DNA from 2 places in the Ruminococcus sp. OA3 genome. Region 2 is predicted to be linked to the other one. Evidence: predicted binding sites of a transcription regulator. Region 2 holds the regulator's gene; the other holds the start of a gene.
The links. Region 2 encodes LexA, which represses DNA repair genes until DNA is damaged. Its sites were predicted from a motif close to CNAACANNTGTTNG; they were not measured.
Positions count from the first base shown of each region.

Region 1: a site for LexA is predicted at 1,898-1,911, ahead of MCG98_RS07500 (DNA polymerase IV). Genes of this name have one in related genera too.

Region 1 covers NZ_JAKNTO010000001.1:1,658,913-1,662,335, forward strand. Annotated here, with positions in the region: gene MCG98_RS07490 (chitobiase/beta-hexosaminidase C-terminal domain-containing protein) at 1-949, shown strand, start outside; gene MCG98_RS07495 (helix-turn-helix transcriptional regulator) at 1,020-1,748, opposite strand; gene MCG98_RS07500 (DNA polymerase IV) at 1,952-3,214, shown strand; gene MCG98_RS07505 (hypothetical protein) at 3,226-3,423, shown strand, end outside.
Region 2 covers NZ_JAKNTO010000001.1:2,923,106-2,926,528, forward strand. Annotated here, with positions in the region: gene MCG98_RS13135 (DUF554 domain-containing protein) at 1-597, shown strand, start outside; gene MCG98_RS13140 (LysM peptidoglycan-binding domain-containing protein) at 691-1,026, opposite strand; gene lexA (transcriptional repressor LexA) at 1,219-1,842, shown strand; gene rsfS (ribosome silencing factor) at 1,951-2,304, opposite strand; gene yqeK (bis(5'-nucleosyl)-tetraphosphatase (symmetrical) YqeK) at 2,318-2,908, opposite strand; gene nadD (nicotinate-nucleotide adenylyltransferase) at 2,927-3,423, opposite strand, start outside.

The DNA of each region.
Region 1 (3,423 bases), 1.3 Mb from region 2:
CGAAGGAGCAGGAGACACCCCTGCACCGAGGGCAGACCTTCCGGACAGATTTGACCTTCGGGACACGGGGACGCTGACACCGGTGCGCGATCAGGAATCACTCGGAAGCTGCTGGACCTTTGCCGCCACAGCATGTGTGGAAAATAATATTGCCAGAAACGGTGGTTTTGCTGTGGACTATCCCAGCGGCATCAGTTTGAGTGCCAGTGAAAAAACGGTGCTTCTGACAAAAGATGCGCCGGAACAGACGGTCAGCCTGACCGCCAGCCTCATGGATGCGGACAGTCCGTCCAGCACAAGGGTCAACTGGAGCGTGAGCGGTGATGTGGACAGTGTCCGCCTCGAGCATACTGCCAGTGCAAGCGGTGAGGCCGTGCCGGTGATCACGGCACGGAAACCCGGTGTGGTTACACTGACGGCTGCCAGTGAGGCGGATATGACGGTCACCGCCAGCTGTGAGGTCACCATCACCGTACAGGGGATAGAGACCATTACGTTAAAGCCTGACAAGCTGATGATGAATAAGGGTGAGACAGCCAGCCTGACCGCAGTGACAGAACCGGCGGATGCCGCTGACCAGACGATTCTGTGGTCAAGTGACCATCCGGAGATCGCCAATGTGGACAAAGACGGCGTTGTGACAGCTCTTTCCGGGGGAACGGCTGTCATCACTGCAAAGGCCGGAACCGTGCAGGCGACGGCAGAGATTACGGTGAAAGGGACTCCTGCTGTTAAACCTGGCGGAGATGATACTCCCGGGGGCAATGGCGGCGATGATTCCGGGACCGGGAAGAAACCGGGAACCACCGGAAACAGTGCTTACAGAAGCGGCAGAAAAGATGTAAAGACCGGAGATGACAAAAGCCCCATGCGCAGTCTTGCACTGATGACTGCTGCCGGGAGCTGTATCGTTATAAGCATATACAGAAGAAAGAAGAGTGAAAGGTAACAATGGAAAAAGACGGTTCGGATACGAGCCGTCTTTTTCTGCAGATGTCGGAAAATATTCTTAAAGATCTTCAGCCTGGCGAAAAGTTTTCCGGGAAGGGGATAACTCCAAGATAACGCCCCATCCGTTTATAAGCATCAGGGTCGGTCATCACCAGATCATGCTGGGTATCTGTAAGGGATTTCAGCAGCGTCATATTTCTTTTCCGGTAAAATCGTCCGATGATCAGGTATCCATTGTGCAGAAACAACCATATTTCTCCGTTTTTAGGTTGAATCCAGTCAGCGTACTGAAATCCCAGAATAGAATTTTTGAAAAAACTGGGGGAAAGTTCGTTGGTGTGCAGGATCACACCAAACGTACATTCCACAGTCAGAGAATTACAGTCCACCACAAGATTTCGCGTAATACGGATGCTGTATTCAACTCTTCCGTCTTCGGGATTGAAAAATTCAAAGCACTTCAGCAGAATCTTATCTTTTGACACTTTATGAATCAGGCGATTATATTCAAGATCAATATTAAAGGTGATATAATTTTTCCAGTACGGAGGAAGTGCCTCGAATTTTGAAGAGTATTTTTTGAAGGTGTAAGATATCTTGGGGGCGGATTCAGAAAACTCATCAAGGGAACAGTTCAGTGCCTGGGCGATTGCGGCCATCGTGTCGTATCTGGGGTTTGGTGTGATGCCGCTTGTTATTTTTGAAAGTGTACTCAGAGGAATCTTGCTCAGTTCGGATAATTCCTCGAGCGTATACTTCCTGTCCTTCATAATTTCTTTTATTTTTTTGTAATCCATAAACTTACTTCTCCTGCCCGTATTTACAGGCTTTTTACTTTGTAGGGTGTCTTTCAGATTATCCACTTATAGAGCATACCACCCGGAGGCAAAAGATTCAATCAATCCTTCCTGTTTTTGTCTTTCTGTAATTTTTTACCGGTTGAATACGAACAGATGTTCTGGTATATTCGAGTTAGAAAGTATGAGAATGGAGTGGGAAAATGAAAAGACTTATTTTTCATATTGATGTGAATTCGGCATTTCTCAGCTGGGAAGCCGCCCATCGGCTGCATCATCTGGGGGGCAGACTGGATCTGCGTGAAATTCCGTCGGCGGTGGCAGGCGATACAGCCATGAGGCATGGGATCATACTGGCAAAATCCATACCGGCTCAAAAGCATGGGATACACACAGGAGAGGCTATATGGGAGGCAAAGCAAAAATGTCCAGGGCTGCTGCTTGTCCCCCCCAACTACAGTCTGTATGAAAAAGCTTCCTGTGCACTGATGGAGATTTTGCGGGAATATACTCCGGATGTAGAACAGTATAGTATTGACGAAGCGTTTCTGGATATGACGGGCACAGGAGGACAGTGGGAAAGTCCCGAAGAGGCGGCAGAGCAGATACGCAGCAGGATTTGCCGGGAGCTGGGCTTCACAGTGAATGTCGGGATATCAGAAAATAAATTGCTGGCCAAGATGGCTTCCGGACTGAAGAAACCTGATCTTGTGCATACTCTGTTTCCGGAAGAGGCAAAACAAAAAATGTGGCCGCTGCCGGCAGGGAAGCTTTTCTTTGTGGGAAGAGCAACAGCGAGAAAACTGCACAGTCTTGGGATTCGTACGATCGGGGAGCTTGCCCGGTCAGATCCGGCGGTTTTGAGATACCATCTGAAAAAACATGGGGAAGTGATATGGGAGTTTGCGAATGGGAAAGACATATCGATTGTGGAAGCCGAAGCGCCGCCCAATAAGGGATATGGCAATTCTACCACGATCGCCTTTGATGTGACAGACGCAGCTGTGGCAAAAATGGTTCTGCTTGCCCTCTCAGAGACTGTCTCAGCGAGGCTGAGGAAGCATAGCGTCAAAGCAGAAGTCATCTGTGTGGGCATCAAGGACAGCAGCCTGTGTTATGCATCACATCAGATGACGTTAACGTCAGCCACAGATATTACCATTGAAATACATGCTGCCGCAAGCCGTCTTTTTGACGAACTCTGGAATGGCAACCCTATCAGGCATCTCGGTATCCATACCAGCAGGATCAGAGATGGAGAGACATACAGACAGGCGGATATGTTTGACAGGACCGATTACGGAAAATTAGAAAGGATGGACCGGACTGTTGACCTGATCAGGGCAAAATACGGGATTGATGCGGTAAAGAGGGCGGCATTTTTAAAAACGCCGGTTGATCACATGAGCGGAGGAATCAGTCGGGAAAAGAGAAACGTGGACTACAGCAGGCTGAAAATAGAGTGAGGTGTTTGAATGTGACTTTTAAAATCGGCAGTGAGATACAGACGGGGGATGCAGGAGCAATCCGCGGGCAGGTGCGGGACATCGCCTGCAAATGCTGGTTTACCAGAAAAGGGGAGGGGATTCCCCTGATGATCAAACTGGAGGATGAAGACGGGATAATCCGGACGATTCGGGAGATCGGGGTCAGATATTGTGAACAAAAGTCATAT
Region 2 (3,423 bases):
TACCAGGGGGCTCTGTACAATGCCATGGGGCTTGCCGCCGTAGGGCTTGGTATCAATTCCATTGTTGGAAATATGTCAGACAGCAGCTACCCTGTTCTTTTTATCGTAAGCCTTGCGCTCGGCTGTCTGGCTGGTACGGTTCTCAATATCGATGGTAAATTCAACCAGCTGGTCGGACGTCTCGGAAAATCCGAACTCAGCCAGGGTCTTTCTACCGGAATCCTGCTCTACTGCATTGGCAGTCTTTCTATTCTGGGTCCAATACAGAGCGCCCTGTACGGGGATCACACGTTTCTTTTTACGAATGCAACTCTTGATTTTGTCACTTCCACAGTGCTCGCTTCCACATACGGAATCGGCATGGCACTTGCAGCGCCTGTTTTATTCTGCTGGCAGGGTCTGATCTATCTGTGTGCCACATACCTACAGAATTTTCTTACTGATTCCCTTATGGCGGAGGTTACAATCGTTGGAGGGTTTTTAATTGCCGCGTCAGGTCTGGGGATCCTTAAAATCAAAGACTGCAAGACGCTGAATATGCTTCCGGCTCTGCTGGTACCAGTCATATTCTTTTTGATCCTAAAGTTTATCTTATAAAGATAACCCGGACACTCGCCTGCAAGTTCACATAATTTTATTATGCAACCCATGCGCCATGTCCGGATTATTAATGTGAGATAAACAGAAAAATCAGTTATGTTTCAATGAATAATAGGGTACGCAAATATGACTTCCCTGCTGAAGTTTTGTCCCGTGAAGTCCATTGATGTCCTGAATTTCAGAAATGTACGCCTCAACTGATCTATATTCATCTGTCATATACTCCTGTGCAATACTCCACAGACTTTCCCCGCGCTCAACATAGTGACTGGTATAATATTTATAAGTAATCTTGGAAATATCACTCTGCGCACCAATTTTATCTGCGCTGAATTGAATCAGTACCGCACTTAGTATCAGGAAGGATACCGCTGTCACGGTCAACTGGATTCTTCTTCTGTTTCTTGTACGCCTTCTCCTCTTCATGTGATGGCCTCCCTCATTTGTACGAGTTCATGCGAACATATTTTCGCAAACATTTGTTCTGTATGGTTATTATACTACCCAGAACAAATGTTTGTCAAGGCGTTTTTCGAACAAACATTCCGAATATCTGTTTGCAATATGTGAGCTTATATGCTATGATAAAAGTAATAAAAAACATGGAGGGCAGTGTATATGGCCTATGGTAAGATAAGCAAAAAACAACAGGAAATCCTCGATTACATAAAAAGTGAGATTATCAACCGCGGATTTCCGCCTGCGGTCCGTGAAATCTGCGAGGCCGTCAATCTGAAGTCAACATCCTCCGTTCACTCCCATCTGGAAACACTGGAAAAGAACGGTTATATCCGCAGAGACCCTACCAAACCACGTGCAATCGAGATTCTGGACGATAATTTCAACACAGCACGCTGTGAAATGGTCAATGTCCCTGTCGTAGGGCGTGTGGCTGCCGGTGAACCTATTCTTGCGGTTGAAAATATTGAGAATTATTTTCCGATTCCTGCAGAACATATGCCGAAATCTGACGCATTTATTCTGGAAATTCATGGTGAAAGTATGATTAACGCAGGTATCCTCGACGGAGATTACGTGCTGGTGCAGAGCCAGCACACAGCTGACAACGGAAACATGGTTGTCGCTCTGATCGACGATTCAGCAACCGTCAAAACATTTTATAAAGAAAACGGATATTACCGCCTGCAGCCTGAGAATGATGATATGGAGCCTATCATCGTAGAAGAAGGTCTTGAAATCCTTGGAAAAGTAGTCGGCGTGATGAGATTTATGAAATCCTGATAAAAAATAAAAACACAGGTGCAAAGTGAACGGACATCTTCGAAGGATCCGCATACATTGTTCCTGTGTTTTCGTTTTATGCTCGTTTTACAAAACAGCTTCTCTTCATCAATCTTCCAGAGAAGCTACAGATACAGAAGTTCCGTCTCTCCAGATTCTTTCCAGGTCATAGAATAAACGGTTTTCCTCATCAAAAATGTGTATCACCAGGTCACCGTAATCCATTAAAATCCAGTTTGCATTCTGGTAACCTTCGATCTGTTTCGGACGACTTCCGGCTTTCTCCAGCATCTCTTCTACATTTTCAGCCAGTGCCTGAACCTGACTGCGGTTCGTACCGCTTGCAATAATGAAATAATCAGCAAGTGTAGACACCTGTTCAATGTCGATCACTTTGATATCCACTGCTTTCTTATCTTCCAATGCCAGGCAGGCTGTTCTTGCCATATCTTTTCCCGTCATTTAATTTTCTCCTTTATCCCTGATTATGCAGATTGCAATAATACTCATATGCACTTTCTGTAACAGTATCGATTTCTTTTTCAACTGTTTTCAGATACGCCAGCGTGTCATGAAGTATCATATACATACATTCATCCAAATCTCTGAACGCCATTTTTCGGATTTCATCAAGCCGCGGGGCCTTATATCGCCCGGGTTCAATGTAATCTGCAATATAAATGATTTTTTCCAGTACCGTCATAGCCGCTTTTCCCGTAGTATGCCACGTAATAGCGGAAAGTACTTCCGGGTCTCGGATGTCAAACTTTTTTTTCGCAAGATGTGCGCCAAGTTTTGCATGCAGCATGTATGGATGCGTCATCTCATAGTGAGATGCCGTAATTCCGTATTTTCCGCATAACCGCAGTTTTTTTTCATCCGGTATACACTTTGCACAGTCGTGCAAAAGCCCCGCGAGCTGCAGCTTAACAGGATCTCCGCCGTGAACCATGCCCATACATACGGCCGTGTACATAACGCCTGTCGTATGTTGAAAACGCTGGCGGTCCAGATGGTTTTTCAATTTTCTTTCCAGCTTTATTAAATCATACTTTTGTTCTGCCACGATGTCACCTCTTATTACCTACCGGTAAATCCGGTTTTCATAGATATAATCAATTACCCGGTTCGGTACATAATACTTTATCGTACGTTCTTCCTCAATCCATGAGCGCAGCATCTGAGATGAAACATCAATGTTCAGGCTGTCCAGCTTCAGAAAACTGCCGCTGTACTTCTGCGAAAGACGTTTCATCTCAGCAACTATTTTTTCATCCATTGTGTGGTCCCGCGTCGCAACAACAATTTTAGCCGCCGCACAGATTCTTTCTGGTTCTTTCCAGGTCTCAAAATTAAACAGCGAGTCCGCACCAATGATGAAATAATACTCATTTTCCGGGTATTCTTCATTCAGCCGTTCAAGTGTTCTAAAAGTATACGTGTAGCCATCCTCATTCATCTCCACAAGCGATAATTCAAAATGAGGATTATCCGAGATCGCACGTGCAACCATCTCCACCCGCTGCTCGTCAGTCGCACGGCCTCTGCGGTTCTTCTTATGCGGCGGATTACCTGCCGGCA